One region of the Bacillus mojavensis genome, then DNA from elsewhere that is predicted to be linked to it. Evidence: riboswitches for the same ligand, from Rfam matches in the RefSeq annotation. Region 1 holds a riboswitch; each other region holds the start of a gene.
The links. A riboswitch is a leader RNA that binds a small molecule or an ion and turns the genes downstream of it on or off. The one in region 1 is predicted to bind S-adenosylmethionine.

Region 1 (7,946 bases):
TCTTAGGCCCCTTGAAAATTCAGGACCTTTTTTACTTCGCCAAAAAATCAAGTTTGCCAACAACTCGCGAATTTGATAAACCGGCTTTATTAAAGCAAAATAAAAAACCCTTGCTACGCAAGGGTTTAAGCTATGATTCCGACTGGGCTCGAACCAGCGACCTCTACCCTGTCAAGGTAGCGCTCTCCCAGCTGAGCTACGGAATCATGATATGTATGTGTTGCTGGGTATGTTGTTGTCTTTCTGACAAGTTCTATTATATTACCTTCCCTTCTATTCGTCAACTGCTTTTTCAGAAAAACTTTTTTTGTCCGGACTTGCTGTTCTTTCCTCAGGCCTTTATAATATGTCTTAATTTTCTAATAATTGAGGTGATGAGTTTTGCATTCTTTGATTTCTTCTGATGATGTTTGGGTGCTGTGGGGGTTTATTGCGGTGTGGGCAGCGGTGAGCATCGGGCTGGAGCAGCGGTTTAAGTGGGCGTCCGCTGTGTCTGGCGCTATCATCGCGCTTTTAGGTGCTATGGTGTTTACAAATATCGGAGTGCTTCCTGTTGAATCGCCTGTATATGATACTGTGTGGTCTTATGTGGTGCCGCTTGCGATTCCTCTGTTGCTGTTTCAGATCAATGTGCGGCAGATATTTAAGGAAAGCAGGCGTTTGCTGTTTATTTTTCTTATAAGTTCCTTAGGGACTGTGTTTGGCAGCATCGCCGCTTTTTTTCTATTAAAACAGCATATTCCCTATCTAGACAAGATCGGCGGAATGATCAGTGCCTCTTATATCGGCGGCGGGATTAATTTTGCGGCGATGGCTGCAAAATTTGAGACACCGGGCGAATATGTGTCGGCAACGGTTGTGGCAGATAACTTTATGATGGCGCTGTTGTTTTTTATTTTAATCAGCATTCCCGCACTCAAATGGTTTCGCCGGCATTATGCAATGCCGTTTGAAGATAAGGCAAAAGCAGAAGGAAACAGTGATAACAGCGCGGAAAGCTATTGGAAGCGGAGGGACATTTCATTAAAGGATATTGCCTTTAATACCGGAGCTGCTTTTGCCCTTGTTGCGGTAAGTGTTAAGATTTCCGGCTATTTCAAAATTACGTTTTCTCATCCTCTTTTGACCGGGACGCTTGGCGATCAGTACCTTGTGTTGACGTCTCTATCTGTTCTCATCATCTTTCTGTTCCCTCGTTTTTTTGAAGGGCTCAATGGATCCCAGGAGCTTGGCACCTACTTGATTTATTTGTTTTTTGTGGTAATTGGCATTCCTGCAGATCTCCGATTAATCATTACAAATGCGCCTCTTATTCTCTTATTTGTCTTTATCATTGCCATCAGCAATTTAGCGGTTTCCTTAGCTGTCGGTAAATTGTTCCGCGTGCGCCTTGAGGAAATTCTGCTTGCCGTAAACGCCACTGTCGGCGGCCCTACGACAGCTGCTGCGATGGCGATTGCCAAAGGGTGGCGGGAGCTTGTTGCGCCAATTATGCTGGTCGGCACACTCGGCTACTTGATCGGCAATTATGTTGGCACCTTTATGGGAAATTGGTTTTCTTCCTTTTTGTAAAGGATTCCCAAACTCTTCTTAGAATATTATGTAAAAGAAATTGCTGACGAGAGAACGGAGAGATTGCTGTATGTTAAAAGGACATACTATTTATATAAGACCTTTAGAAACAGAAGATGCTGAAGAGAATCTTCGGCTGCAAAGCGAAAACCGGGAATTTTTTGAACAGTTCTCCATGATTCGCGCAGACGATTACTATACGATTGAAGGACAGAGAAAAAGGATCGAACAATATCAGCAAAGGTTGGAGAATGACCAAGAGTATCACTTCGGCATCTTCACAAACACAGACCATACATTAATCGGGACGGTTTCCCTTTTTCAAATGATCCGCGGAGCGCTGCAATGCGCGTTTATTGGATACTTTTTAGACAAAGCACATAACGGAAAGGGCCTGATGACTGAGGCGGTCAGATTGGTTGTTGATTATGCGTTCCACGAGTTAAAACTTCATCGCATTGAAGCCGGTGTCATGCCTCGCAATCTGGGGTCCATGCGCGTATTAGAAAAAGCGGGATTTCATAAAGAGGGCATTGCCCGAAAAAACGTGAGAATCAACGGAAAATGGGAGGATCATCAAGTACTGGCGATTCTCAATCCTGATGATGAAAAATAAAAAGAAGCCGGGCTATCGCCGGCTTCTTTTTTAACGGACCGCCACTGGCGCGATTTCTTTCAGCGCTTGTTCAAAATCGCGCTCTAAATCATCTGCATGTTCAACTCCCACACTGAGACGGAGCAAGCCGTCAGTAATGCCTCGTTTTTCGCGTTCTTCCTTAGGCATTGCCGCATGAGACATCGTTGCCGGATAGGACAAAATTGATTCCACGGCGCCAAGGCTCACAGCAAAGACCGGCAGCGACACGTTCTCTACTAATTTCTGAACAGCTTCCTTGCTTTCTAGCTCAAAGGAAAGCACAGCACCCGCTCCCGACGACTGGCCTTTATGAGTTTCAGCGCCCGGATGATCAGACAGCCCCGGGTAATACACGCGTTTCACCGCCGGATGCTTCTGGAAAAATGCCGCAAGCCGCTGCGCTGTTTGGCTCGCTTTTTCTAAACGGACCTGTAATGTTTTTAAGCCGCGCAGCACGAGCCAGCAATCTTGCACACCAAGGACGGCGCCGAACGAGTTTTGGAGCTTATACAGTTGCTTCCCAAGCTCTTCATCCTTGACAGCAGCGAGGCCTGACAGCACATCGCTGTGTCCGCTCAGGAATTTTGTTGCACTATGAAGCACAATATCCACGCCGAGATCAAGCGGACGCTGCAGTGCCGGTGTCATGAATGTATTATCCAGAAAGGTCAGACAGCCGTTTTCTTTTGCAAGCTGGACAACCGCTTTAATATCAGTAATCCCAAGTGTCGGATTTGACGGTGTCTCCATGTAAATGACCTTTGTGTTTGGCTGGATACTCCGCGCCACTTCGTTGATATCTGTCATATCAACAAACGTGTGCTCAATGCCAAAACGGGTCAAAACCTCTGTCACCATGCGGAAGGTTCCGCCGTATACATCTTCTGTCACAAGAACGTGATCGCCCTGTGAGAGAAGTAAAAATGCTGTTGAGATCGCAGCCATGCCTGAACTGAAAGCAAATCCTCTCGTTCCGCCTTCCAGTGCGGCAATTGTTTCTTCGAGTGCTGTTCTTGTCGGCGTGCCTGAGCGGCTGTAATCATATGCGCCAAACGCTTCAAATGAAGATTGGTGGAAGGTCGAGGCGTGCTGGATCGGTACACTGACCGCCCCGGTTGCGCCGTCTGTTTTAAATGGATTGTGCACGAGCTGGGTCTCCAGCGTCCAATTATGATTACTCATATGAAACAGCTCCCTCTTTGACCTGACATAACGCCTGTTTTAGGTCCTCTTTTAAATCTTCGGCATGCTCAATTCCGACCGAGAAGCGCAGCAAACGGTTGCAGACGCCGTTTGCGATGCGGATCTCTTCAGGAATGTCCATGTGTGTCTGTGTGGCAGGATATGTAATAAAGCTCTCCACCCCGCCGAGGCTTTCCGCAAAGCAAATCGTTTTCAGTGCTTTTAAAAATGGATTCACCCATTCTTCTTTTTGCAGACGGAAGGACAGCATGCCTCCTTTTCCCGGGTAAAGCACATCCTTGATTTCTTCTTGCTTCTCTAAAAAGGCCGCTAACTCCTGAGCGTTCGCCTGATGCTGGCGCATTCTGAGACTGAGCGTCTTCATTCCTCTCATCAAAAGCCATGAGTCAAACGGAGGCAGGACGGCGCCGATGGCGTTTTGATGCTGAAACATTTCTTCTCCAAGCTGTTCATCCTTGACAACGACAAGCCCTGCAAGCAGATCGTTATGCCCGCCTAAATATTTGGTTGCGCTGTGAATGACAATGTCGGCTCCAAGCTCAAGCGGACGCTGCAAAACCGGTGTATAAAATGTGTTGTCAACAATCACCAGAAGATCGTGCTCTTTTGAAATCCGAGCGATTTTTTCAATGTCCGCCTCCTGCATCAGCGGATTTGTCGGTGTTTCCACAAACACTGCTTTTGTATTTGGTGTAATTTTGGAGCGTAAACAGTCCTCATCATTGAAATCATCATAATAAAAGGTCAAGCCGTATTTTTTCCATTCATTTTCAAACAGACGGTACGTGCCGCCATACAAGTCCGATGAAACGATCAGTTCATCCCCGCTTTTAAACAGCGCCATAATCGTTTGAATTGCTGCCATTCCCGAACTGAAAGCAAGCCCTCTCGCTCCATTTTCTAAACTGGCAATCGCGTCCTCAACAAGCTGGCGTGTCGGGTTTTTTGTCCGAACATAATCAAATCCGGTTGATTCACCGATCCCTCTGTGGCGGTATGCTGTTGATAAATAAATAGGGGGACTCACTGTTCCTGTTACTTCATCGCTTCGGTTTCCGATTTGGGCTAATTTCGTTTCAACGTGCTGTGACATATAGCTGACACCTTCCCTTTTCATAATAAAAACCCCTTCTTCATAAGAAGAAGGGGTTTAACGCTTCTTCTTATCTTCCAAGCATAAAAAACGCTTGCTGGATTTAGCACCTTGGCGCTTTGCATATGCAAAGCAAGCCGGTTGCTGAGGTTTCTAAGGGCCAGTCCCTCCACCTCTCACGATAAGAAATATCGGTTTCAATTTTCTGATTGTTTTATATTAGCGCAATTTGCAGTTTATTTCAATACTTTTTTCTTCGAGTTCCGAACGGTTTAAAGAGAGAAATTTCTAATAATTCATGGTACAATAATTTCAAATGCAAGAAAGTCTAGTGATGTCCTGGAGGAATGTATTATGGCACCGAAAAACGGCACAGTTCAAGAAAAGAAGCTCTTTTCAAAAGAGCTTAACGAGGAAATGACAGTACTCGTTTATCTGCCGTCAAACTACTCCCCTCTTTATAAATATCATCTTATTATCGCGCAGGACGGCCACGATTATTTCAGGCTGGGGAGAATCGGCAGACAAGTGGAGGAATTGCTGTCTAAAAGAGAAATAGACCGAAGCATTATTATCGGTGTTCCTTACAAGGATGTAAAAGAACGCAGAAAAACCTATCATCCGGAAGGTTCTAAGTTTTCGGCATATAAACGATTTATTGCCCACGAGCTAGTTCCTTTTGCGGATCATGAATTTCCGACGTACCAAGTCGGCTACGGGCGGACACTGATCGGTGATTCTCTCGGAGCGACCGTTTCTCTTATGACAGCGCTTGATTATCCAAATATGTTTGGGAATATCATCATGCAGTCTCCCTATGTTGATCAACATGTATTAGATGCCGTGAGACAGTCAGACGACATCAAACACCTCTCTCTTTACCACCAAATCGGAACAAAAGAAACAGATGTCCATACGACAGACGGCAATATTTTGGACTTCACAGAACCGAATCAGGAGCTGAAAATGCTCTTGGAGGAGAAGCTTTCCGATTATTATTTTGAGCCATTTGACGGAGACCACAAGTGGACATACTGGCAGCCGCTCATTACGCCGGCGCTGAAAAAAATGCTCTAACATACTTTATTTTCAGGAGGGACATACTATGAAATACGGAATCGTTTTATTTCCATCAAAAAAACTGCAAGATCTCGCGAACTCTTACAGAAAGCGCTATGATCCGAGCTATTCCCTGATCCCGCCTCATTTGACGCTGAGATCTTCATTTGAATTTACAGAAGAGGAAGCCGGTGAATTGGTATCACAATTGAGAGAAATCGCTAAAGAATCTCATCCGATTGTTCTCAAAATGACCAAATACAGTTCTTTTGCGCCTGTCAATAATGTCATTTACATTAAAGCAGAGCCGACGGAAGAATTAAAAACACTGAATGAAAAACTTTACACCGGTGTATTAGCCGGTAATCAGGAATACAATTTTGTTCCGCATGTGACGGTCGGCCAAAACCTTTCCGACGATGAGCATTCTGATGTATTAGGGCAGTTAAAAATGCAGGAAGTATCTCATGAAGAAATCGTTGACCGTTTTCATCTCTTGTATCAATTGGAAAACGGTTCATGGACGGTATATGAAACGTTCCTGTTAGGCGGAGGAGAATAAACGATTTGGAAGCTGTTATCGCAAAAAATGAAGAACAAATGAAAGATGCATTTTATGTAAGAAAAGAAGTCTTTGTCAAAGAACAAAACGTACCAGCTGAAGAAGAAATTGATGAGCTTGAAAACGAATCAGAGCATATTGTGGTGTATGACGGAGATCAGCCGGTCGGCGCCGGAAGATGGCGGCTAAAGAACGGATACGGCAAATTAGAGCGAATTTGTGTCTTGAAAAGCCACCGCTCAGCCGGTGTCGGCGGCATCATTATGAAAGCGCTGGAAAAAGCGGCAGCAGACGGCGGTGCTTCAGGTTTTATGTTAAATGCGCAAACACAAGCAGTGCCATTTTACATAAAACATGGCTATCGGGTGCTGTCTGAAGAGGAATTTCTCGATGCCGGCATTCCCCATTTGCAAATGATTAAGGATTAAACACCATCCGGGTCTTCTGAGATCCGGATTTTTTCGCATATAAAAAAACCGCTCTCTCATGTGAACGGTTTTTTATACGTATCGATTAATAGATGTACCTATCCCTTTTTCTCGCAATCTTTTATAAAGAGAGCGCTTACGTTTCGCCTCGTTTACTTTTCTTTCAGCGGCTGTCTGAATCTCCTGCTGTTTTTCAAGTTCCTTGTACATCCGCTGAAACGGGACGTATCTGACCTTCTCTGTTCCGGCATAATCCTGTTTATGGCCTATTGTGCGATTGGCATATTGAGCGTATTGCTGGTTCTGAATCTGACCTGCATATATCATTCGGTACCCACCCTTCTGCTGTCTCTTTTCCCTTAAACTTACTTTTTGAAACACGTTTCTTTTGATATGATAGTCTTTGTCTGTAATGAACACCTTTTTTTGATTGGGAGGACCCCTTTTTGAAATGCGCCCGACTGAATGATCGAACCATACATTTACATACATATTCGAGAGAACATTATCAATTCCTTTTTGAAGAAGGAATAAAAGGCCATTTATTTTGTTCTCATTGCGGAAAACCCGTTTTGTTAAGGCTTAATATCACCGATCCGCCGGAGTTTATCCACCGCCAGCCAGGCCATTTTCCGGCATGTGAGGAGGCCTGCGAAACGAAACCCGCTAAAGAAGAAAAGAAGGAAAACTATCAGGAATCCGGTGTTTTTCGATTACCCAAGGGGAAAGCGATTGCTGCTGACTCGTCTCCGGCTGTCACGGAATGGCAGCGGCCGAGAAGCATTAAACCCGGAACACCATTTGTTCAAAAAACAATAGAACCTGATACGAGCCTTTTTCCGACTGTCGGCTTAAACACAGATCAGCTGAAAGCTGTCACGGAAACGGAAGGCCCATTATTGGTGCTTGCCGGTGCAGGAAGCGGAAAAACACGTGTGCTGACTGCGCGCGCTGCCCACATGATCGAACACCTAGACATACCGCCGGAACATATGCTGCTTGTCACCTTTACAACAAAGGCCGTCGCGGAAATGAAAGATCGCATGGCGAAGCAGTACGGATTACAGCCGTCAAAAGTCAGAAGACTTGTCACCGGAACCTTCCACAGCTTGTCTTATAAAATCCTGTATCACTATGATTCTGCCAAGTGGAATGGCGAGCACCTGTTGAAAATGGAATGGCAAAAGGAACAATATATGAAAAAAGCACTCTATGAGGAAGGCGTAGATGAGAAAGAGTTCCCCGTCGATCAGGCCTTGCAGCAAATCGGTTTCTGGAAAAACTCTTATTTGCCGAATGAACGTATTCCTTTAAAGGATGACTGGGAAAAACAAGTCTACCGCCTGTACGAATATTATGAGCGCCAGAAAAAAGAACACCGCCAATTTGATT
Region 2 (7,946 bases), 170 kb from region 1:
CAAGGAATATCAATAAAAATTTTGCATTGTCAAAATAACTGTCTCGCGATTTATTCATAGCATCACCTTCTCTTTAAATCAGTCACTAAAAGATTATTCCCTGTTGGTATTTATTTTAAAATAAAAGATCAAAAAGGATTTGAAAAAATGGCTGATTGTTAGGACGATGTAAAGTGACGGTAAGGATCGTTGAAAATGTCTTCTTTATGTAATGACGCTGAAATTTTCTGAAATGTATAGGGCGAATGAAGGAAGTTCATGCAATTTGTAGAAATATTGAGGGATAGGTTTTGAAGAAGGAGTGTTTACGCATGGAAACTCTCGATGTTGAGACAAATTCAGGTCTGAAAGAGGAACTGAAGCGCCTCAAAGAAGAAAATGATCGGCTGAAAAAGGAATTGCATCAGCATCAAGTGATTGTGAACAATACGCTCGATGCTATTTTTATATGTGATAATGAAATGAAAATCGTGCAGGCAAATGAAGCAACAGCGAGGATGCTTCAAGTGGATGCGGAAGGTTTGAAAGAGCGTTCCGTTATTGATTTTTTGTTTTCTATTCCAAAGGATGAGCTGGACCTTTCCGTAAAGAAGTTTTTTAAGAAAGGTTTTCTGTGGAAGGAGGTACCAATCCGGCTGGACAGCGGAGCGACAAAATATATTGAGTTTCTTGCCAAAAGAGGGATTGGTGAAGATTTCTTTTTTGTCGTTATGAGAGATATTTCTTCAAAGAAAATTCTGGAGCGGGAATTTTCCATGAATGAACAGCTTTTTAAGGACTTGTTTGACAGAGCCGTTGACGGAATCGTTCTATTTGATAAAGACGGCGGCTTTATTGATGCCAATCTGTCCTTTTGCAAAAGCTTTGAAATCGATCAGAATGAGTTGTCACATTTGTCGCTGTATCAATTTATAGACAGCGGCTCACGAAAAGATTTCGATAACATTTGGCACACGCTCTATCGAAAGGGAAAAGCAAAGGGCGAGCTGCCTGTCAGGCTTCGTTCAGGAGATCAGAAGCTGTTTGAATTTACGATTACGTCTAACATCATCAGCGGTTTTTATATGTCGATTATGCGGGATATCACAGAGAAGAGGTCCATGGAGCTCCAGCTATTTAAAAGTGAGGAGCGCTTCAGAGAAATTTTTGAAAACGCCATGGATGCCATTATCATCTGGTCGAATGACGGAAGAATCGTTAAGGCCAATCAGTCAGCCTGTAAAATTTTTGAGCTGCCGATGAATTTGCTGTTAAAAAGAAAGCTGTGTGATTTTCTCGTGGACTCGAAGAAATACAGCATGACGAAGAGAAAATATGCAAAATACGGTGAGATCAGAGAAGAGATGCTGTTTCAAATGGGAAACGGGCAGTTCAAAGAGCTTGAATTTACATCAAAGCGGACAATCCTTGAAAACCAGCACTTAACAATTCTAAGAAATGTCAGTGACCGAAAGCGGATGGAAAAGGAGCTTCGGGAAAGCGAGCTCAAATTCAGAAAAGTGTTCAACGGTTCAATGGACGGCAACGTATTATTCGACAATCAGTACCGAATCATCGACGCCAACCCGTTAGCGAGCGATATTTTGGGCCTGCCGCATGAAGAGCTAAAAAGACACAGCCTGCTTGATATTATATCTTCCTATGAAATAGAAAATTTGGCATCGCCGGCAAGGCAAATTAATTTCGATGAAATGGATAATGAAATTCCATTCTTGCTTAGCAGCAATGATAATAGAAAACTAGAATTTTCATTTAAACGAAATATTATTCAAAATATGAACCTGGCTATCTTTAAAGATGTCACAGAGCGAAAAGAACTGGAAGAGCGCCTTCGCAAATCTGATACCCTCCATGTGGTTGGAGAACTCGCTGCCGGCATCGCTCACGAAATCAGAAATCCAATGACAGCCCTTAAAGGCTTCATTCAGCTCCTGAAAGGAAGTGTGGAGGGAGACTATTCTCTTTACTTCAACGTCATCACCTCAGAATTAAAGCGCATCGAATCCATCATCACAGAGTTTTTAATTTTAGCCAAGCCCCAGGCTATCATGTATGAGGAGAAACATGTGACACAAATTATGAAAGACACATTAGACCTTCTTAACGCGCAAGCCAATCTCAGCAACGTACAAATGCATCTGGATTTAGTCGGCGACATTCCGCCGATATACTGTGAACCGAATCAGCTGAAACAGGTTTTTATCAATATATTAAAGAATGCCATCGAAGTCATGCCTGACGGCGGCAATATTTATGTGACAATCAAAAAAGCTGATCAACATCATATTTTAATATCTTTAAAAGACGAAGGAGTCGGAATCACAGAGGATAAATTAAAGCGTCTCGGAGAACCGTTTTATACAACAAAGGAACGGGGAACTGGACTCGGGCTCATGGTAAGCTATAAAATTATTGAAGAACATCAAGGCAAAATAATGGTGGAAAGTGAAGAAGGAAAGGGAACTGTTTTCCATCTTACACTGCCTGTCCGGCAGAATTTTGAAGAAAGAAGGCTAGACGAATGAATTACTATACGACAGCGGAAACGCCGCTCGGGAACCTCGCGATTGTCGAGGAAGAAGGCCGCATCACCCGTCTCTTTCTCAGTAAGGAAGATTTGATCGAGTGGAAAGAATCTGTTGAGGGTGCGGAGCAGTTTGAGACTGCTTTTTTGGCAGAAGCGAAAAAGCAGCTTCACGAATATTTTGCGGGGGAAAGAAGGACATTCTCACTGCCATTGAGCCAAAAGGGCACGCCTTTTCAGCAAAAAGTATGGGAGGCGCTTGCCATGATTCCATATGGAGAATCACGAAGCTATGCTGATATCGCCGTTGCGGTAGGCAGTCCGAAAGCGGTACGTGCTGTCGGACAGGCAAATAAACGAAATGACCTGCCGATATTTGTCCCATGCCACAGAGTGATTGGCAAAAACAGCACGTTAACAGGGTATGCCGGAAGCAAAACTGACATCAAAGCTTATTTGCTTAGCATCGAGCAAATCTCCTACAAAGAAAAATAAAACATATGGCACGTTCCCTTTTTTCGCTGCCGACATATGATTTTACTAAGTTAAAAAAGTTGGTCTGATGAAAGAGGAGGACAAAGCAATTGAAGCCGAGCCGCTCTGAGAAAATTGCCGTTTTTGCCGAACTGCTTGTGAAACTGCATATCTTATCCAGCGCTCAAAAAGATGAAATGATCAATATGAATATGAGTAAACAAAAAAACCGCTGACTCGCCCCTTTATGAGCAAAGTCTTCAGCGGTTTTTTAATGAACCTTTTCGCCTGTGAACAGCTTTTCAATTTCTTCTTCATAGGAACCAGTCATAATCCCTTTTTCAGTAATGATCCCAGAAATAAGATGGTGAGGTGTAATATCAAAAGCAGGATTAAAGACAGGCACTTCAGCCGGAGCGGTCCGGACGCCGGAAATGTTCCTGACTTCATCAGGATCCCGTTCCTCTATCGGGATATCAGCCCCGCTTTTTACTTTTGTGTCAAAAGTAGATAAAGGTGCTGCTACAAAAAACGGAATATCGAAGGCGTTTGCTAAAATAGCAAGACCGTAAGTGCCAATTTTATTCGCAGTATCTCCGTTCCTTGCAATTCGGTCAGCGCCGACGATGACGGCAGAAATTTGTTTTTCTTTCATCGTATGGGCTGCCATACTGTCCGTAATCAGAGTGACGTCAATACCGCCCTGCATCAGCTCCCAAGCAGTAAGCCGTGAACCTTGAAGAACCGGTCTGGTTTCACAAGCATAAATATGAAGCCCCAAATCCTTTTGTTTGGCCAAATAAAACGGGGCAAGTGCGGTTCCATAGCGGCTTGTCGCGATAGAACCGGCATTGCAGATTGTCATAATCCGGTCGCCTCTTTTGAAAAGCTGAAGCGCGTTTTGGCCGATCATCCGGCACGTTTCTTCATCCTCGACTTGAATCTGAATCGCTTCATGGACAAGGTTGGTTTTTGCTTCATTTACAGAAATGGCGTTTTGAATTGAATGGCTCAGTCTTTCGAGCGCCCATGATAAATTGATCGCGGTCGGCCTTGAACTGTTCAAATCATTTTTGATAATATCCAATTCGCGGCGGAAATCCGCCACATTATCAGTTTCAATGTCTTTTGCCGCCAGCGCGAGCCCAAATGCTGCCGTAATGCCGATCGCCGGGGCTCCTCTCACTTTTAGTGAGACAATCGCGTCAAATACTTCTTCTTTCGTTGTCAGCTCCAAATATTCCGTGACATCAGGAAGCTTTTGCTGATTTAAAATCTTAATGGCTGTTTCTTTCCATTCAACAGAACGCGGAACAGCAAATGAATTGGTCATGGTTGAATCATTCCTTTACAAGTAACTTAAAACATTTAATAACATCTGTAATGGTTTTTAATTGTGAACGTTTTTCAATAAAGGCAGCACCGGTTTCCAACGCCAGCCGTTTTCTTTCGATTCGTTTATCAAACGGTACAATCGTATCCAGATCTGCAACATGGGCAAGGCCGATGGTGCGGCGTATCAGTTCGCAGCCGGCAAACCCAATTGTCTCTTCAAAAATATGGCTGAGTGTATCAGCGAGATAACCTTCGATTTTGGCATACACATCGAGGCTGTGTTTCTCCCAGGCTTCACTGAACGTTGTTTGAAACGTGTTCCAAACTTGTTTTACATGTTCATATAACGAATCTCGATCAGCACCGTCACGGCTGAGTGCATTTAACAATAAGTTGGCGATAAATTGGCCTACATCAAAACCGATTGGTCCGTAAAAAGCGAATTCAGGATCAATCACCTTTGTCTCAAGCTCGCTGGCAAAAATGCTTCCTGTATGCAGATCACCATGAATCAGGGTTTCGGCAGATGTTAAAAATGACTTTTTCAGCTTAGCGGCTTCAACTTTGACCTTGTCATTTTTCCAAAGCTTTTCAACATATGGACGAAGCTCTTCCTCAAATTCATTTGTATCATGATCAAAGAAAGGATCTGTAAATACAAGTCTTTCGGTAATATCGCAGAGCTCAGGATTTGTAAACTGTTTAACAAGCTGTTTTTTCACCTTAGGCTCAAGTGCGTAATCAGAAGAGTAAAAAAGCGTTTTTCCTAAAAATTCTCCAACGTCGCGTGACAGGTTTGGATAATTTTCACCTTCAAGAAGTCCCTTTCTAGCGATCTTCAGATGTGAAAGATCCTCCATGACTGTGACCGCCAATTCAGTATCTGAATAGTAAACTCTCGGTACGAGGTGAGGGACGTGCTCACCCTGACGAATCAGTGCGCTGCTTTCAATTCTTGCCCGATCGATTGTCAGAGGCCAGCTTTCCCCGACAACTTTTGCGTAAGGAACCGCCTGTTTAATGATCAAAGCCCTGTCATTTTCTTGGTCATAAATATGAAAGACGTAGTTTAAATTTCCATCGCCGATTTCCTGGCATGTCAGCGTGCTTTTGCTTTGAAACAAGCCGAGTTTTACCGCCAGAGCGACAGCTGAGCTTTCATTTAACGTTTCGTATAAAGGTGTTTTTGTGACTGCCATCGTCATTCCCTCCAATTATGTAACATCTTGATATGTGTGCCGCAGAATGGCCGTAAAAAAGCCTCCTTCTCAGAGAGAAGGAGGCTTAACAATCATGTCCCGCCTCTCTTATCTCTCAGATCAGATCTGATGGAATTAGCACCGTGCCTTACGAGACCTCAGTCTCGGCGCCATGAAGATGCGCCCCATTTCACAATGGAATTACGGTCGGTTGCTGTTGGGGTCAAAAGGCCAATCCCTCGCCCAACTCTCGATAAGAGAATATATTCACTTGTTAAACAATTCTAATTTATCAGTTGATGAACATAGTAACAGGTGAGTGTTTTAATTGTCAATATATTTTTTAATATAAATCTTTTCTGATATCATCGAAAACAGGGATTTTCCCCCGTACCTCAACGCTTTCTTGGAGGTCAATTTCCGCTCTGACAATGCCTTCTTCTCGGCCGCCCTCTGCCAATATACGTCCCCAAGGGTCAATAATCAGGCTGTGCCCGGCGAATTCATTATCGGGATTAGCTCCTGTGCAATTGCAGGCAGCGACAAAGCATTGATTTTCAATGGCCCGCGCAATAAGCAGGATTTTCCAATGATCAAGGCGGGGCAGAGGCCATTCCGCAGAAATGAACAGCACGTTAGCGCCTTTTGTCGTATGTTTTCTGATCCATTCCGGAAAACGGATATCATAACAGATCAATCCTGAGCTTTTGACGCCATCAAGCTCGAAGTATCCGTCCTCGGAACCGGCTGATAAATATACATGCTCATCCATCAGCTGAAAAAGATGGGCTTTGCTGTACTCTTTAATGATTTGTCCTTCCTTATCTGCGATGAACATTGTATTATAAACATCAGAACCCTTTCTGACAGCAACAGATCCTGCGATAATATGAACCCCGTGTTTTTTTGCGGTTCTTTGCAGCCAGCTTTGAGCAGTGTGCCCGTCTTCATCAGCAAGCTGATCAAGATTGGCAAGGTCGTAACCGGTCGTCCATAATTCAGGGAGAATAAGAACATCAGCATGTTTACTCTCTTTTTCGATTAAATATTCAGCCTTTTTTATATTTTCAGAAGGTTTTCCGTATGAAATATCAAATTGAAGACAAGATATGGTCCATTTCATTTTTTAACACCCCATATTTTTCTTTACTTTTTTCATTTAACCATATATGATACTGGACTATCATTTCAAGATTTTTTTAGAAGGTGAAAACAGATGAAATTTGAACATTCTCAAGTGCTGCAGGAACTGCCTAAACAATTCTTTGCTTCTCTAGTGCAGAAAGTGAATCGAAAGCTGAAAGAAGGACATGATGTCATTAATTTGGGGCAGGGGAATCCCGATCAGCCGACGCCCGAGCATATCGTGGAGGAAATGAAGCGAGCCGTTGCTCAGCCCGAAAATCATAAATACTCGTCATTCCGAGGTTCGCACAGTCTAAAATCAGCAGCGGCGGCATTTTATAACAGAGAATACGGCGTTCAGCTTGATCCGGAAACTGAAGTAGCCGTATTATTCGGCGGGAAAGCCGGTCTTGTCGAGCTGCCGCAATGCCTGCTAAATCCTGGGGATACGATTTTGGTTCCTGATCCCGGTTATCCGGATTATTGGTCCGGTGTCACGCTTGCGAAAGCGAAAATGGAAATGATGCCGCTCACTAAGGAGAAAGCGTTTCTTCCTGAATACGCAAGCATTCCCGCTGACATAAGAGAACAAGCGAAATTGATGTACTTGAATTATCCGAATAATCCGACTGGAGCCGTCGCTACCGCCGATTTTTTTGAAGAAACGGTGAGTTTTGCGAAAGAAAACGAAATCTGTGTGATCCATGATTTTGCTTACGGGGCAGTGGGCTTTGACGGACACAAGCCTTTAAGTTTTTTGCAGACTGAAGGCGCTAAGGATATCGGAATTGAAATTTACACACTGTCCAAAACATATAATATGGCGGGCTGGCGGGTCGGTTTTGCAGTTGGAAACGCCTCGGTCATAGAAGCGATCAATCTTTATCAAGACCATATGTTTGTCAGTCTTTTCAGAGCAACCCAGCAGGCTGCTGAGACGGCACTCCTATCAGAGCAGACTTGCGTAGCGGAGCAAAATGCCCGATATGAAAGCAGGCGCAACACTTGGATAGCAGCATGCCGGGAAATCGGCTGGGATGTAACAGCACCGTCGGGGTCATTTTTTGCGTGGCTGCCGGTGCCTGAAGGCTATAGCTCTGAGCAATTCTCAGATCTCTTGCTTGAAAAAGCGAATGTGGCGGTGGCAGCTGGAAACGGCTTTGGTGAATATGGAGAAGGGTATGTCAGAGTGGGGCTCTTAACGAGTGAAGCTAGGCTCAAAGAAGCAGCTTACCGAATTGGCAAACTGAACCTGTTTACCCAAAAAAGCATTGACAAGATTCTTTAAC
Region 3 (7,946 bases), 370 kb from region 1:
GGCAGGAAAAAAACGTCCGTCACTTATTGCGGTAACCCAGCTGACAAGCACTTCTGAACAAATGGTGAAGGAGGAGCTGCTCATCAGAAAGCCTCTCATTGACACGGTAGTGCACTACAGCAAACTGGCGGAGAATAGCGGACTAGATGGAGTGGTGTGCTCCGTTCATGAAGCAAAAGCCATTTACGAAGCAGTGTCGCCGTCGTTTCTGACGGTGACCCCGGGTATCCGTATGTCAGCAGACACTGCGAATGATCAAGTGCGTGTCGCAACGCCTTCTATAGCAAGAGAAAAAGGGTCATCAGCCATTGTTGTAGGACGCTCTATTACAAAAGCTGCAAATCCGCTGAAAGCCTATGAAGCTGTCAAACTCGAATGGGAGGGACTCAAACAATGAAACAAATCATCGCAAAACATCTATTAGACATTCAAGCTGTATTTTTACGCCCAAATGATCCGTTTACATGGGCGAGCGGCATTTTATCGCCAATTTACTGTGACAATCGCCTTACCCTTTCTTTCCCAGAGGTAAGAAATGATGTTGTTGCAGGCATCAGCAAGCTTATCCAGGAGCATTTCCCGGAAGCTGAGATGATCGCAGGAACAGCGACAGCAGGTATCCCTCATGCGGCATTGGCGGCTGACCGTTTGAACCTGCCGATGTGTTATGTGAGAAGCAAACCAAAAGCACACGGAAAAGGCAATCAAATTGAGGGTGCCGTTCAAAAAGGCCAAAAAACAGTTGTCATTGAAGATTTAATTTCCACAGGGGGCAGCGTACTCGAAGCTGCAGCAGCTCTAAAAGCCGCTGGCTGTGAAGTGCTTGGTGTAGTATCAATCTTTACGTACGGACTTCCTAAAGCGCAGGAAGCGTTTGCTGAGGCTGATCTTCCATACTACTCGTTAACTGATTATGACACACTGACAGAGGTTGCACTTGAAAATGGAAATATTCATACAGACGACCTGAAGAAGCTGCAAACATGGAAAATGAATCCCGAGTCAAAAGATTGGTTTAAAAATTAAAAAATAAATTGAAGAGCTTTAATGCCTTGCCACGATTGAAAACAGGCCTTTGGGTCTGTTTTTTTATTAATCCTATAAAAAAACTCGGGTTGACTTATGTTAGAATTGTGCTAAAATTTACTACAAATCTGAAAAACTTATCAAGAGCGGCTGAGGGACTGGTCCTATGAAGCCCGGCAACCTGCACAATGTGTAAGGTGCTACTTCCAGCAAAATGTATTCCATTTTGAAAGATAAGGGCTACATGCAGTTCCTGTCTTTCTTTCCGCCGGATTGAAAGTTTTTTATTTTAAGAGGGGCTGTTTACGGAGAAAACAGCAGCCGCATCACATTACAATGGGAAAAGACAACCGGCAGAAAGCTACTGTTTGTTTGTCTCCGAAAGGAGGAAAGAAGAAATGTTAACGTACGATAATTGGGAAGAACCAACGATTACATTTCCAGAGGACGATCCTTATAAAGGGGCGCTGTCAGTTTTAAAATGGGCTTACGGCCATTACGGCAATCAGCTTGTTTATGCCTGCAGTTTCGGAATTGAAGGAATCGTTCTGATTGACTTAATCTATAAAGTGAAAAAAGACGCAGAGATTGTATTTCTCGATACAGGGCTTCATTTTAAAGAAACCTATGAAACGATAGAACGCGTCAAGGAGCGCTACCCCGGCCTTCATATCATCCTGAAGAAACCGAACCTTACTCTTGTGGAACAGGCGGAAGAACACGGTGATAAACTGTGGGAAAGAGAGCCGAATCAATGCTGCTATCTCAGAAAGATCGTTCCTTTAAGAGAGGCGCTTTCCGGCCACCCGGCATGGCTCTCCGGCCTGCGCCGCGATCAAGGGCCAAGCCGTGCCAATACGAATTTCTTAAACAAAGATGAGAAATTCAAATCAGTAAAAGTTTGCCCGCTTATCCATTGGACTTGGAAAGACATCTGGAGATACACTTCTCGAAATGAGCTGGACTACAATCCGCTCCACGACCAAGGGTATCCAAGTATTGGCTGCGCGCCTTGTACGTCACCTGCATTTACTGCAGAGGACTTGCGCTCAGGAAGATGGAACGGTAAGGCGAAAACAGAATGCGGACTGCATGAATAAGGAGCTGCAAAATGGAATTAGCCGCTATTTTATTTAGCTTGTTTTTTGCAGTGAATATTGGCGCAAGCGGCGCTGCAGCTTCAATGGGAGTTGCTTACGGATCTGGGGCCATCAAAAAGAAAACCTACGCTTTGATCATATGCGCCGTTGGTGTGCTGGCCGGGGCTGTCATTGGCGGGGGCGGAGTTTTGAAAACCATCAGCTCTGGGATTATCCCCGAACAGACGATTACACTGACGATTGTTTGCATCATTATCGGGGCTGCTGCGCTGTCGCTATTTACAGCTAATCTGCTCGGCATTCCTTTATCGACAAGTGAAGTGACGGTCGGGGCAGTTGTCGGCGTGGGCGTGGCGTACAAAGTGTTGTTTGTAAACAATCTTCTGATTATTGTTTCATTTTGGATTTTCGTTCCGCTGTTCGCTTTCGGTTTCACATTTTTTGTAGCAAAGCTGTTTCGTTATTTTAAGATTGAAATTACGTCTTCCCGAAAACAAAACGTCCTTGGCATCCTTTTGCTATGCGCTGGTTTTTTTGAAGCGTTCTCTGCGGGCATGAACAATGTGGCGAATGCCGTTGGCCCGTTAGTGGCTGCCGGCGTACTGGATGTAGAGAAAGGAACCCTGTATGGGGGAGCTTTTGTAGCTCTGGGCGCACTGATATTAGGCCGCAGGGTATTAGAAACAAACGGGAAGAAAATTACAAGGTTTTCAAAAGGAGAAGGCATTCTCCTATCCGGAACAGGAGCAGGACTGGTGATTATCAGTTCTATATTTGGAATGCCAGTACCCTTGGCGCAAGTAACGTCATCGTCTATTATCGGAATAGGCATGGCGAAAAACGGCCCAAACGTATTTCATAAACAGGTCGTTCAAACGATGCTGAAAGTATGGATCGTGTCGCCGTTTTTATCTTTATCCATCTCTTATTTGCTTGTCTCTATGTTTTTAAAGGCGGATTATTATTCAATCTTTATCATGGTAAGTGTGCTTTTAGCTGCAGGCGGTGCTGTCAGCCTGACAAAAGCCATTCGTAAAGAGAGACGCTCTGTCCACGATCAAGGCGGGGGAATTTAACTATTAATCTGAGTTATTTTATCTGTTAACTAGGAGGAAATGAATATTATGAGTTTAGCACCACATGGAGGAAAACTGGTAAACCGAGTAAATGAGTCATATGATGTAAGCGGCATTCAGAAAGAAATTGAACTTGATTTGATTTCTTTTGCTGACCTGGAATTGATCGGAATCGGCGGATACAGCCCGATCGAAGGCTTCTTTAATGAGAAGGATTACGTATCTGTTGTTGAAAACATGCGTCTTGCTTCCGGTGTTATATGGTCTCTTCCGATCACGCTGCCGGTAGATGCACAAAAAGCAGCCGAACTGTCAGTCGGCGAAACAGTAAAATTAACGTATGACGGAGAAACATACGGCGTTATCCAAATCGAAGACTTATACGTGCCTGACAAACAAAAAGAAGCTGTTAACGTGTATAAAACAGATGATCAGGCTCATCCGGGTGTGAAAAAGCTGTTCAGCCGCGGCGATACATATATCGGCGGTCCGATCACATTGATTAAAAAAGCTTCTAAACAATTCCCTGAGTTTACATTTGAACCGGCGGAAACAAGACGCCAGTTTGCAGAAAAAGGCTGGGAAACAATTGTCGGTTTCCAAACAAGAAATCCTGTTCACAGAGCGCATGAATATATTCAAAAAACAGCTCTTGAGACAGTGGACGGTTTGTTTTTAAATCCGCTTGTCGGCGAAACAAAATCTGATGACATACCGGCTGATGTCCGGATGGAAAGCTATCAAGTGCTTCTTGACAACTATTACCCGAAAGACCGTGTCTTCCTTGGTGTTTTCTTGGCTGCAATGCGTTATGCCGGTCCGAGAGAAGCGATTTTCCATGCGCTTGTCAGAAAAAACTACGGCTGCACACATTTCATTGTCGGCCGCGATCACGCCGGTGTCGGTGACTATTACGGCACGTACGAAGCCCAGGAGCTGTTTGACACATTTAAACCAGAAGAACTCGGCATTACACCGCTGAAATTCGAGCACAGCTTCTTCTGCGAAAAATGCGGAAATATGGGAACTGCAAAAACGTGCCCGCATGGCAGAGAGTATCACGTAATTTTATCAGGCACCAAGGTGAGAGGGATGCTGAGAGACGGTGTGCTGCCGCCTGCAGAATTCAGCCGCGCAGAAGTTGTTGAAGTGTTAATTAAAGGCATGAAGAAAAAAGAAGAAGCAGGCGTTTCTTAAGGAGGACTGGCAGTGACAAATCGCGATATTGTATGGCATGAAGCCTCTATTACAAAAGAAGAGTATCAGCAAAAAAACAAGCATAAAAGCTCCATTCTCTGGCTGACGGGTTTAAGCGGTTCAGGCAAATCAACTATTGCCAATGCTGCTGCGAGAGAACTTTTTGAACAAGGCTATCAAGTCATTGTGCTGGATGGTGACAACATTCGCCACGGTTTAAATAAAGATCTCGGTTTTTCTGACGAAGACCGAAAGGAAAACATCCGCCGAATCGGAGAGGTGGCAAAACTTTTTGTGCAGCAGGGCACCATTGTCATTACTGCTTTTATCTCTCCTTTCCGTGAGGATAGAGACCAGGTTCGCCAGCTTGTGGAAGCAGGCGAATTTAACGAAGTTTACATTAAATGCGACCTCGATATTTGTGAACAAAGAGATCCAAAAGGGCTCTACAAAAAAGCAAGAAACGGGGAAATTCCGTTCTTCACGGGCATTGATTCTCCTTATGAAGAGCCAGAAGCTCCTGAGCTCGTCCTTGACTCAGGACAATATGATCGTGAAGAGTGCAAAAATCAGCTGATCGAGTTTGTAAAGCAGCAATTGAGCTAAACGCCGCTCAGCTGTGTTCTTCTCAGATGCCGAAAAAATGCAAACTAGAACAACATCGCAGCGAACGTTCTGGAAGAACTCGAATAGATCGGGGGAAAGACGATGGGGAAAGTATATATTGTAGGTGCAGGTCCCGGAGATCCTGATCTGCTGACAATTAAAGCGCTGAAAGCCATTGAAAAAGCTGACGTAATCCTATATGACAGATTAGTAAATAAAGAGATTTTGCAATATGCCAAGGAGCAGGCGGACCTGATCTACTGCGGGAAGCTTCCAGATTTTCATACAATGAAGCAGGAAACCATCAATCGGTTTCTTGTGAAGTATGCGCAAAAAGGGAAAACCGTTGTCAGATTGAAAGGCGGAGACCCATTTGTGTTCGGCAGAGGGGGAGAAGAAGCGGAATGCCTTTCTGAAAATGGCATTCCGTTTGAAATTGTCCCCGGTATTACATCGGGAATCGCGGCAGCTGCTTATGCCGGGATTCCTGTCACTCATCGGGACGCGGGCTCTAACGTGGCTTTTGTAACGGGGCATTATAAAAAAGAAGAGGATTTTGAGGAAAAGTGGAAAGCGCTGGCCACAGGGATTGATACACTTGTCATCTATATGGGCATTAAAAATGTGCAGCAGATCGAAAAAAAACTCCTGGAAAACGGCCGGGACGGTGCTACTCCGGCAGCGTTTATTCATTGGGGAACAACGGACAAGCAAAAATCTGTTTTTTGTACAGTTGACACCCTTTCAGAAACGGTGAAAAAAGAAGACATTAAAAATCCGAGTTTAATTGTCGTAGGAAATGTTGTAAATTATCACTATAAGCTGGAATGGTTTGAATCTGAGCTGAAAAAACAAGATTTAAGCGAGGCGTTGTAAATGAAACAAGCGATTTTATATGTCGGCCACGGCAGCCGGGTAAAAAAGGCTCAGCAAGAGGCCGCTGCATTTTTGGAAGGATGCAAAGCGCACATCTCTGCGCCTGTTCAGGAAATCAGTTTTTTAGAGCTGCAGGAGCCGGCAATTGAGACAGGGTTTGAAGCATGTGTGAAGCAAGGCGCCACTCATATCGCAGTGGTGCCTCTGCTTCTTTTAACGGCTGCGCATGCCAAACATGATATTCCGGAAGAAGTTGCGCGTGCCGCGTCCCGTTATCCTTCAGTCCGTATCTCATACGGAAGTCCAATCGGGATTGACGAAGAAGTGGTCAAAGCGGTCTATCATCGTGTTAAAGACATAGGTGTTCCTTACGAAAACGCTAGGGTTGTGCTCATCGGCAGGGGAAGCTCAGACCCAGATGTAAAAAGAGACGTAACCGGAATTGCCGGATTGCTTCAAAACATCATGCCCGTCAGCGAAGTGATTCCATGTTTTATGACAGCATGCGGTCCCAATTACAAAGAGATTTTTTCTGAACTGAAAAAAGATGACGGCGTGACGACCTTTATTGTTCCGTATTTGCTGTTTACCGGGATGCTGATGAATGAGATTGAACGTGAGGTCCAGAAATTGAAGGCAGAAAATCCAAATGTCTATCTCTCTTCCTATATCGGTTTCCATCCGCATGTGAAAAAGGCGTTTTTACATCGTGTGAAAGAAACGGCCGACAACCATGAGGGGCAATTTGATTTTGACGGAGGTTTATATGCTCCCGCTTCACATTAGTTTGCAGAAGAAAAAGGTTGTGATTGCAGGGGGCGGCAACATTGCGCTCAGAAGACTGAAATCGGTGCTATCAGAGGGAGCGGATATTACGATTGTCAGTCCGGTTGCGGAACCCGAAATCAGGCAGATGGCAGACAATCGCCAGATCAAGTGGCTGAGCCGAAAGATTGAGAAAGAGGATTATCTCGATGCTTTTTTGATTATTGCCGCAACGGATGATGCCGCTGTGAATAAAGAGATTGCTCAAAGCGCATCGTCTTCCCAGCTTGTCAACTGTGCCAGTAATGCTGAGTTGGGTAATGTGTATATGCCGAAAATCGTAAAAAGAGGGCATGTAACGGTGTCTGTCTCTACAAGCGGAGCCAGTCCAAAGCACACAAAAGAGCTTGCTGAAAAAGTGGATAAACTGATTGAAGGCGATTTTGTCGCTGAAGTTGACAGGCTTTATCAGGTAAGAAGAAAGAAATAAGCCAGAGCATACAATGCTCTGGCTTTTCTTTGTGCTGCTCAGCTTTTTTTCAGCTTGATGACAGTATCCGCATCAGGTGTGACAAAGACGGTATGCTGGCTGTCATAAGTCACGAAGCCTGGCTTTGAGCCGTTCGGCTTTTTGACATGCCTGATTTTTGTATAATCAACAGGCACAGAACTTGAATCTTTTGCTTTTGAAAAATAAGCTGCGATTGTGGCGGCTTCTATAATTGTTTGTTCATCAGGCTCGCTGCTTCTGATGACGACATGGGAGCCCGGAATATCCTTCGTGTGAAGCCATATGTCGTCTCTGGCTGCTGCTTTGGTCGTTAAATACTCGTTTTGGCGGTTGTTTTTGCCGACTAAAATAGTGATACCGGAAGAGGATTCGTATGTTTCTAAAACAGGGTTGTTCTGTTTTTGTTTTTTCTGTCCTTTTTGCTGCTTAGGACGTAAATATTTCCCCTCCACAAGCTCTTCTCTGATTTCACTGATATCACGCGGAGAAGCGGACGACAGCTGCTGAATCAGCTGGTCGAAGTATTCAATTTCTTGCTGTGCCAGCCTGATCTGTTCTTCGACAACGGCAACTGAGTTTTTCGCCTTCTGATACTTAGTGAAATAGGCCTGCGCATTCTCTGAAGGCGTTTTGTTCGGATTCAGCGGGATGGTAATTGTCGGATTTTCCTCATCATAGTAGTTGATGACTTCAGCCTGTTTGTCGCCTTTTTTCATCATATATAAATTTGCAGTCAGCAGCTCCCCGTAAAGCTGAAATTCCTTAGCGTTTTCCGAATACTCCAGTGTT
Region 4 (7,946 bases), 1.5 Mb from region 1:
GAAAACAAAACCTGACGTCATCTTAATGGATGTCCAAATGCCGTCCTGCTCAGGCATCGAAGCGGCCAAGGACATCATGTCCGCCCTCCCGGATACAAAAATCGTCATTTTAACGACCTTTGACACTGAAGAATACGTATTTGAAGGTATCCGCGCCGGCGCTGTCGGCTACCTGCTGAAGGACACGCTTCCTGAAGAACTGATAGACGCCATTCGGGCTGCCTCCAGAGGCGAAGCGATTTTCCGCACAGTCACAGCCGCTAAAATCATCAGTGAGACATTCCGCGCAAAGCAACAGACTTATACTGAAAAACTGACTGAACCGTTTACCAAAAGAGAACTCGAGGTTCTTCAGCAAATGGCCTATGGCTTGAGAAATGAAGAGATTGCCGACAAGCTTTTTATCAGCGAAAGCACCGTCAAAACCCACGTGCATCGAATTCTGCAAAAATGCAATGCCCAAGACCGGACACAGGCAGTCGTTTTTGCCATTCGAAACTGCATTGTGAAATAGAAATCTCTCATCTCGGCATGATAGAATAAAACAAAGGAGATGATTGGAAATGAAAGATGACATCATTGAACGGTTTACTACATACGTAAAGGTCGACACGCAGTCAGATGAATCAGTCGACACCTGCCCTTCCACACCCGGCCAATTGACGTTAGGAAACATGCTTGTTGAAGAATTAAAGTCTATCGGCATGGAAGACGCAGCCATTGATGAAAACGGCTATGTCATGGCGACTCTTCCTTCCAATACTGACAAAGACGTGCCGACAATCGGCTTTCTCGCCCACGTCGATACCGCCACAGATTTTACCGGCAAAAATGTCAATCCGCAAATCGTAGAAAGCTACGATGGAAAAGACATCACGCTCAATGAAAAGCTTCAGGTCATCCTATCGCCTGATCAATTCCCTGAACTGTCGGGCTACAAAGGCCACACTCTGATCACCACAGACGGCACAACCCTTCTTGGCGCTGACAATAAGGCTGGCATCGCTGAAATCATGACTGCCATGGATTATCTCATCAAACACCCTGAAATCAAGCACGGCACCATTAGAGTTGCATTTACACCTGATGAAGAAATCGGCAGGGGCCCGCACAAATTTGATGTTGCGCGGTTCAATGCCTCCTTTGCCTATACTGTTGACGGCGGCCCGCTCGGTGAGCTTGAATATGAAAGCTTCAATGCTGCCGCGGCGAAAATCACAATTAAAGGCAACAATGTACATCCCGGCACGGCAAAAGGCAAAATGATCAACTCTGCAAAAATCGCAATGAAGCTGAACAGCATGCTGCCGGCAGATGAGGCACCTGAATATACAGAGGGCTACGAAGGCTTCTACCACCTGCTGTCCATTCAGGGAGACGTAGAAGAGACCAGGCTCAACTACATTATCAGAGACTTTGACAAAGACATCTTCCAAAACAGAAAAGAAACCATGCAGCGCATCGTTGAAGAGCTCCAAAACGAATACGGACAAAATCGCATTCAGCTTGATATGAACGATCAATACTACAACATGAGAGAAAAAATTGAGCCTGTCATCGAAATCGTCCACATTGCCAAACAAGCAATGGAAAACCTCGGCATCGAACCGAAAATCTCTCCAATCCGCGGCGGCACGGACGGCTCGCAGCTTTCTTACATGGGACTCCCGACGCCGAACATCTTTACCGGCGGGGAAAACTTCCATGGCAAATTTGAATACATTTCTGCCGACAACATGGTCAAAGCCGTAAACGTTATCGTTGAGATTGCAAAGCTGTTTGAAGAACAGGCGTAAGCTGAAAAACCAGTCCGAAAAAGGACTGGTTTTTTGCATGAAAATGAAACATTTTAAAAGCTCTGTCCGTAAAAAGACTATCAACGGATGAGGAGGAAATGCAAAGATGAAGAATACAATTGCCGCAAAAAGCCTGTTCAAAAAATGGATGATTTCGCGCCCGCTCAAAATGCAAACAAAACGATCAAACCCATTTAAAAAAATTAGAAGAATGTTCAAACGCTTTTTCTGACCCTTCCCCGGACTCCCCTCAAATCAGGCATCCATTCCAAATTCCCGCCCAAATGCTCCGTAATTTGGGTTTTTTGTGTTCAATTCCTCAAAATAGGGTATATATCAAACAAAGAAGAACACATTATCCATTTATAGTTAATTCGAATTACAGAAATTTAGGTTAAAAGTTATATAAAGGAATTCGTTTTAACGTCGATAGTAACTATAGAACCAATCAAAAGAAAAAACACCAGCTTAATGCAAGACTATTTTCAGGCCATCGACGAAAAGGAATTTTGAGGGACACGCATTTATTTTAATTAGATTTGGAATTTTTTGAATACTTTTAGACGTTTTATCCGTACAATAGAGAATACCAAAACTTTTTTTGGGAGGTATGTAAAATGATCTTATTTATTATCATCGCATTATGTGGCTATCTTCTCTTTTCGTTCAGCAAAGACAATAGACGAAAACCGCAAAAGACAAGCCCTCTGCCTGCACCCGTTCCTCATCATAACAACCTAATCGACCTTGACGCCATCCGCCAAAAACGCCGGATGCATCTTTCCTAAGACATACCTTATAATTGAAAAGGCTGCAGATATGCAGCCTTTTCGTTATTCCTGAAACTAGACTTCAGTAATGATCGAATGATTGATGAAACAACGGATCTTTTCGTTTAACACATTTACGGTCAGAATGAACAAGAGAAATTCAAGGTGGAGGGCCGTTTGTTTTCATTCGGAGACTCGTTACACATATCAGATTCCTCTGGAGAAACGCTCGCTTCCATTGAGCAGAAGCCCATGTCTTTTTTGCCCCGTTATGATATTTCTATCGGGGGAGAAACGGTTTGTGAGGTGACGAAGAAATTAACATTATTCAAACTGAAATTTGAAATTAACAACTGAATTAGGAAATCGACGGTGATTGATGGAAGGACAAATTCCAGCTGACGGACGGCCAGAATGTGTGAATGTCTGTCAGCAAAAAGCGGCTCAGCTGGGGTGATACGTATCGCCTGCTGATTGCACATGAGGAAGATGGGCTGATTTGCACAGCCATCGCGATTGTGCTGGATATGGTATTGGTTGACGATGAAGATAAGCCAAACTTCTAAAAAACTGTTGACAATTCATGCAAAAATAATAATATTAAGATAATTGAAAACTCAATATGAAGATTTACCTTATCAAGAGAGGTGGAGGGACTGGCCCTATGATACCCGGCAACCGCTGTTTTACACAGAATGGTGCTAAATCCTTAAGAACATCGCGTTCTTGCAGATGAGGCAGAGATTTGATCGTTCAAGCTCTTCCTTACACAAAGGAAGAGCTTTTTTCATGCGGCAAACATTTCAGAAAAGAGGCGAATGATATGACTCAACAAGTAAACCTTGCAGCACAGAAATCAGATAAACAGAAGAAAGCTCCTTTCCGCGCTGATCATGTCGGCAGTTTATTACGATCCGCACCAGTAAAAGAGGCGCGGCAAAAACAAGCGGCCGGCGAGATCACTGCAGAACAGCTTCGCGATATTGAAAATAAAGAAATCACCCGCATTGTCGAAAAGCAAAAGGAAATCGGCCTAAACGTCGTAACCGACGGAGAGTTCCGCCGTTCTTGGTGGCATTACGATTTTCTTGAAGGGCTTGATGGTGTAGAGCCCTTCATTCCGGCCGAAGGGATTCAATTCCATCATGCGAAAACAAAAGCCCGCAGCATTAAAGTCACAGGAAAACTGGATTTCACAAGCCATCCGGCGCTTGCCGATTATCAATTTTTACACAGCATTGCCGGAGATGCGACAGCAAAATTGACGATTCCAAGTCCGAATATGCTGTTTTTCGGTGAAAAAGCTGATCAAGGCGTATATCCCGATCAGGAGGAATATTTTCATGACCTGGCCCAGACGTACAAAAAAGCGATTACCGCTTTCTATGATGCGGGCTGCCGCTATCTTCAGCTCGATGATACGTCATGGTCTCTCTTCTTTGAAGAAAAAGGCAGAGAAGTTGTCCGTGCCCTCGGCGGTGATCCGGAAACATTGCCTGCGTTATTTGCCAAAACAATTAACGATGCAGTGGCGGACCGTCCTGATGACCTAACGGTTACGATGCACATCTGCCGCAGCAACTTCCGCTCGACTTGGGCCGCATCAGGAGGCTATGACGCTGTAGCGGAAACGATTCTTGACGGTTTAGACCTTGATGGCTTGTTCCTGGAATACGATGATGACCGCTCCGGAAACTTTGACCCGCTTCGCTTTGTCAAACGCAAGGATCTGCAGATTGTCTTGGGCTTGATTACATCCAAATACGGAGAGCTTGAAGATCCAGAGGATGTCAAACGCCGAATCAATGAAGCTGCGCGCTTTGTCAGCTTAGATCAGCTTTGCTTGAGCCCGCAGTGCGGTTTCGCTTCTACAGAAGAAGGAAACCTTTTGACTGAGGAGCAGCAGTGGGCGAAGCTCCGTCATGTGGTCGACATTGCCAATGATGTGTGGAAATAATCTATCGTTGACAGAAACAAAAAATGTGTGAATAATAGATACTATCAGAAAATTTAATAAAAAGGTTTTCCTTATCAAGAGAGGTGGAGGGACTGGCCCTGCGATACCCGGCAACCGCTGTTTTACACAGAATGGTGCTAAATCCTTTAGAGCAGATTTGTGCTCTTGTAGATAAGGTTGAGATTGTTCACGCAAGCTCTTCCTTATCCTGAGGAAGAGCTTTTTTATATTTGAATGGAAAGAAGGAATGAACAACATGTCACAGCAAACAACACCCGCAGAACAAAAACAATCGCTCCAGAGAAAAAAACCGCCGTTTCGCGCGGATCAAGTCGGAAGCCTGCTGAGATCTGAGCCCGTCAAAAAAGCGCGGCTGCAAAAGGCGGCCGGCGAAATGACTGCCGAACAGCTTCGCCAGATTGAAAACGATGAAATCATCCGCATTGTGGAAAAACAAAAAGAAACCGGCCTGAACGTCGTGACAGACGGGGAATTCCGCAGAGCGTGGTGGCATTTTGATTTCCTGGAAAATCTGGATGGCGTTGAGCCGTTTACACCTGAACAGGGTATCCAGTTCCATAATGTGCAGACAAAAGCACGCGGCATCAAAGTGACGGGCGATATTGATTTCTCAAACCACCCGATGCTCGAAGATTACTCATTTTTACATGGCATCGCTGGTGATGCCACGCCAAAAATGACAATTCCGAGTCCGAATATGCTCTTTTTCCGGGGGAGACTGGAAAAGGATGCCTACAAGAACGATTATGCTCTTTTCCAGCATGATGTATCAAAAGCTTATAAGAAAGCGATTCAAGCGTTTTATGACAGAGGCTGCCGCTACCTCCAGCTTGACGATACAGCATGGGCTGTTTTCTTATCTGAAAAAGGCTTAAAACAAGTGGAAGCATTCGGAACAACGCCTGACGAGCTTCGCCAGCTGTTTGCGAAGTCGATCAATGACGCCATTGCTGACCGTCCGGATGATATGACAATCACCATGCATATCTGCCGCGGCAACTTTCAGTCCACTTGGACAGCTGAAGGCGGTTATGATGCGGCGGCCGAAACCATTTTTGACGGCTTGAATCTGGACGGGCTTTTCTTAGAGTATGATGATTCACGCTCAGGTGGATTCGAACCGCTCCGTTATGTGAAACGCACTGATCTTCAGCTTGTTCTCGGTTTAGTTACATCTAAATTCGGTGAGCTTGAACATCCGGACGACGTGAAACGCCGTATTGAAGAAGCGTCACGTTATGTCAGCTTAGACCAGCTATGCCTGAGTCCGCAATGCGGGTTCGCTTCGACTGAAGAAGGCAACAAGCTGACCGAGGAACAGCAATGGGCGAAGCTGCGCCATGTTGTTGAGATCGCTAACGATGTTTGGAAATAAAGAACAGAAACACACACTTGATTCCTTGGCGGGACAAGTGTGTTTTTTATGCCTGCTCAATTTGATAGGCTTTGCATTTTTCATATAAGCTTGTTTTTCCTATGCCTAATAGCTTTGCTGCCTTTATTTTATTGCCGTCTGCTGCGGCAAGCGCCTCGATGATCGCGTTTTTTTCCGCCTCAGCGATTGTCTCTTTTAATGGCTGTATCGATTGATATTCTCGGACTTTGATTGTTCTTTGGATGGGTTGATCTTCAGGAGCGAGGTTCAGGTGTTTCGGTTCGATTCGTTTGCCGTCGAGGACGTTGACAGCCCGTTCTAGGACGTTTTCCAGTTCACGTATGTTGCCCGGCCAAGAATAGCTCTGAAGCACCGCAATCGCTTCTTTAGAAAGCTCCAAGCCATCAAATCCAAATTTCCGTTCAAGTTTTTTTAATAGAAGCCCTGCGATGGGCACAACATCCTCTATGCGCTCTCTTAGGGACGGGATTTGAATTTTGATTACATTCAATCGGTAATAGAGGTCTTGCCGGAAGTCTCCTTCCCGGACCATTTTTTCGAGGTTTCGGTGTGTCGCCGCAATCACTCGTACATCTATCGGGACCGGGCTTCCTGCGCCGACCCGCTCTATCTCTTTCTCCTGCAGGACGCGAAGGATTTTGCTTTGCATATGCAGCGGCATATCACCTACTTCATCAAGGAAAATGGTTCCTTGATGCGCGAGTTCAAATTTTCCTTTTTTCCCGCCTTTTTTCGCCCCCGTAAACGCTCCGTCTTCGTATCCGAACATTTCTGATTCAAACAATTGCTCCGGGATCGAAGCGCAGTTGACACGCAGAAAGGGAGCATACCGGCGGCGGCTGTTCTGATGGATGGCGTGGGCAAACAGCTCTTTTCCCGTGCCGGATTCTCCCAAAAGCAAAACGGCCGATTGGCTGTCAGATACCCGTTCAGCCAGCCGTTTCGCATCCATAAAGAGAGAGCTGTTTCCGATCAAGTCGCCAAAGTGATATTTACTGAAAAGCTCTTTTTCGTATCTATTTTTGTAGTAATTGAGTTCATTGAGGATGGGTTTAATTTTTCTTGAATAATCCATCCATTCTTGCGGATTGCGAAACATAACGGTTCCGACCGCTCCGACAAGCTGCTGGTTCACATAGAGCGGATACCGGTTGGCGATCATTTCACTGCCGTTAATTGGATGAATAGCGGCAGCCTCTGTACGCCCCGTCTTCGCCACGATATGCATTCTCGAATTTTCAATCACGTCCTGAACGGGTTTTCCTATCGCTTCGTTCTCTGTTTTTTTCAGAAAGTCACAGTATGCCGGATTGATATAGAGAATGTTCCCCTCATGATCAACCACAACAATACATTCCGCCGCAAGGTTGATGATTTCATCCAGCCATTCATAGGGTAATCTTTTAATAGAATGTTTCATCTCCCTGTCGCTCCCGTCACATTTTGTAATCGCTTTCAACCTTATGATAAACGAGAGCCTCCTATGAATACAAGAATCTATTATTGAGCTGTGTAGCCTCCATCCAGCACGACCGCCTGCCCTGTGACGCCTTTCGCCTTTTCACTCGCCAAAAATACGGCATAATCAGCAATTTCTTTCACGGAGAGAAGACGTTTTTGCGGCACAAGCGGAAAAATCACCTCTTCCAGAACCGATTCATAGGGAACATTTCTTGTTTTAGAAAGATCACTCAGCTGATTGCGGACAAGCTGTGTGTCCACATATCCCGGGCAGAGTGCATTCACCGTAATCCCGTGGGGCGCGCCTTCCAGCGCCCCCACCTTTGTCAGCCCAATGACGCCATGCTTTGCGCTGTTATAAGCGGCTTTTCCCGCAAACCCCACCAGTCCGTTCACGGACGCGATATTGATGATCCTGCCGAACTGCTGTTTTTTCATAAGGGGAAAGACATGCTTCATCGCAATGAATGGCGCGGTCAGCATGACGCGAATAAGCTGTTCAAACCGTTCTGTCGGAAACTCTTCAATCGGCGCGACATGCTGCA

Region 2: linked by a shared signal. The riboswitch ahead of mtnK (S-methyl-5-thioribose kinase) and the one ahead of metI (cystathionine gamma-synthase/O-acetylhomoserine thiolyase) in region 1 are both predicted to bind S-adenosylmethionine.
Region 3: linked by a shared signal. The riboswitch ahead of HC660_RS08475 (phosphoadenylyl-sulfate reductase) and the one ahead of metI (cystathionine gamma-synthase/O-acetylhomoserine thiolyase) in region 1 are both predicted to bind S-adenosylmethionine.
Region 4: linked by a shared signal. The riboswitch ahead of HC660_RS19800 (5-methyltetrahydropteroyltriglutamate--homocysteine S-methyltransferase) and the one ahead of metI (cystathionine gamma-synthase/O-acetylhomoserine thiolyase) in region 1 are both predicted to bind S-adenosylmethionine.

Annotation. Positions count from the first base shown of each region.
Region 1 covers NZ_CP051464.1:1,258,832-1,266,777, reverse strand. Annotated here, with positions in the region: tRNA gene HC660_RS06535 (tRNA-Val) at 134-206, opposite strand; gene HC660_RS06530 (DUF819 family protein) at 382-1,572, shown strand; gene HC660_RS06525 (GNAT family N-acetyltransferase) at 1,643-2,188, shown strand; gene metC (cystathionine beta-lyase) at 2,219-3,391, opposite strand; gene metI (cystathionine gamma-synthase/O-acetylhomoserine thiolyase) at 3,384-4,505, opposite strand; SAM riboswitch class I at 4,573-4,693, opposite strand; gene HC660_RS06510 (esterase family protein) at 4,860-5,582, shown strand; gene HC660_RS06505 (YjcG family protein) at 5,611-6,126, shown strand; gene HC660_RS06500 (GNAT family N-acetyltransferase) at 6,132-6,554, shown strand; gene HC660_RS06495 (hypothetical protein) at 6,627-6,881, opposite strand; gene HC660_RS06490 (ATP-dependent helicase) at 7,001-7,946, shown strand, end outside.
Region 2 covers NZ_CP051464.1:1,429,351-1,437,296, forward strand. Annotated here, with positions in the region: gene HC660_RS07440 (acyltransferase family protein) at 1-58, opposite strand, end outside; gene HC660_RS07445 (PAS domain-containing sensor histidine kinase) at 312-2,525, shown strand; gene HC660_RS07450 (methylated-DNA--[protein]-cysteine S-methyltransferase) at 2,522-3,019, shown strand; gene HC660_RS07455 (hypothetical protein) at 3,109-3,234, shown strand; gene mtnA (S-methyl-5-thioribose-1-phosphate isomerase) at 3,270-4,331, opposite strand; gene mtnK (S-methyl-5-thioribose kinase) at 4,339-5,532, opposite strand; SAM riboswitch class I at 5,638-5,792, opposite strand; gene HC660_RS07470 (carbon-nitrogen family hydrolase) at 5,876-6,655, opposite strand; gene HC660_RS07475 (pyridoxal phosphate-dependent aminotransferase) at 6,749-7,945, shown strand.
Region 3 covers NZ_CP051464.1:1,633,033-1,640,978, forward strand. Annotated here, with positions in the region: gene pyrF (orotidine-5'-phosphate decarboxylase) at 1-397, shown strand, start outside; gene pyrE (orotate phosphoribosyltransferase) at 394-1,026, shown strand; SAM riboswitch class I at 1,161-1,266, shown strand; gene HC660_RS08475 (phosphoadenylyl-sulfate reductase) at 1,425-2,126, shown strand; gene cysP (sulfate permease) at 2,138-3,202, shown strand; gene sat (sulfate adenylyltransferase) at 3,251-4,399, shown strand; gene cysC (adenylyl-sulfate kinase) at 4,412-5,005, shown strand; gene cobA (uroporphyrinogen-III C-methyltransferase) at 5,108-5,881, shown strand; gene sirB (sirohydrochlorin chelatase) at 5,882-6,667, shown strand; gene sirC (precorrin-2 dehydrogenase) at 6,648-7,136, shown strand; gene rqcH (tRNA modification protein RqcH) at 7,175-7,946, opposite strand, start outside.
Region 4 covers NZ_CP051464.1:3,808,827-3,816,772, forward strand. Annotated here, with positions in the region: gene HC660_RS19775 (response regulator transcription factor) at 1-514, shown strand, start outside; gene pepT (peptidase T) at 564-1,796, shown strand; gene HC660_RS21255 (hypothetical protein) at 1,903-2,028, shown strand; partial or broken gene HC660_RS19785 (hypothetical protein) at 2,336-2,584, shown strand; partial or broken gene HC660_RS19790 (LURP-one-related/scramblase family protein) at 2,699-3,132, shown strand; SAM riboswitch class I at 3,199-3,305, shown strand; gene HC660_RS19795 (5-methyltetrahydropteroyltriglutamate--homocysteine S-methyltransferase) at 3,390-4,523, shown strand; SAM riboswitch class I at 4,592-4,701, shown strand; gene HC660_RS19800 (5-methyltetrahydropteroyltriglutamate--homocysteine S-methyltransferase) at 4,780-5,919, shown strand; gene HC660_RS19805 (sigma-54 interaction domain-containing protein) at 5,966-7,360, opposite strand; gene HC660_RS19810 (3-hydroxybutyrate dehydrogenase) at 7,441-7,946, opposite strand, start outside.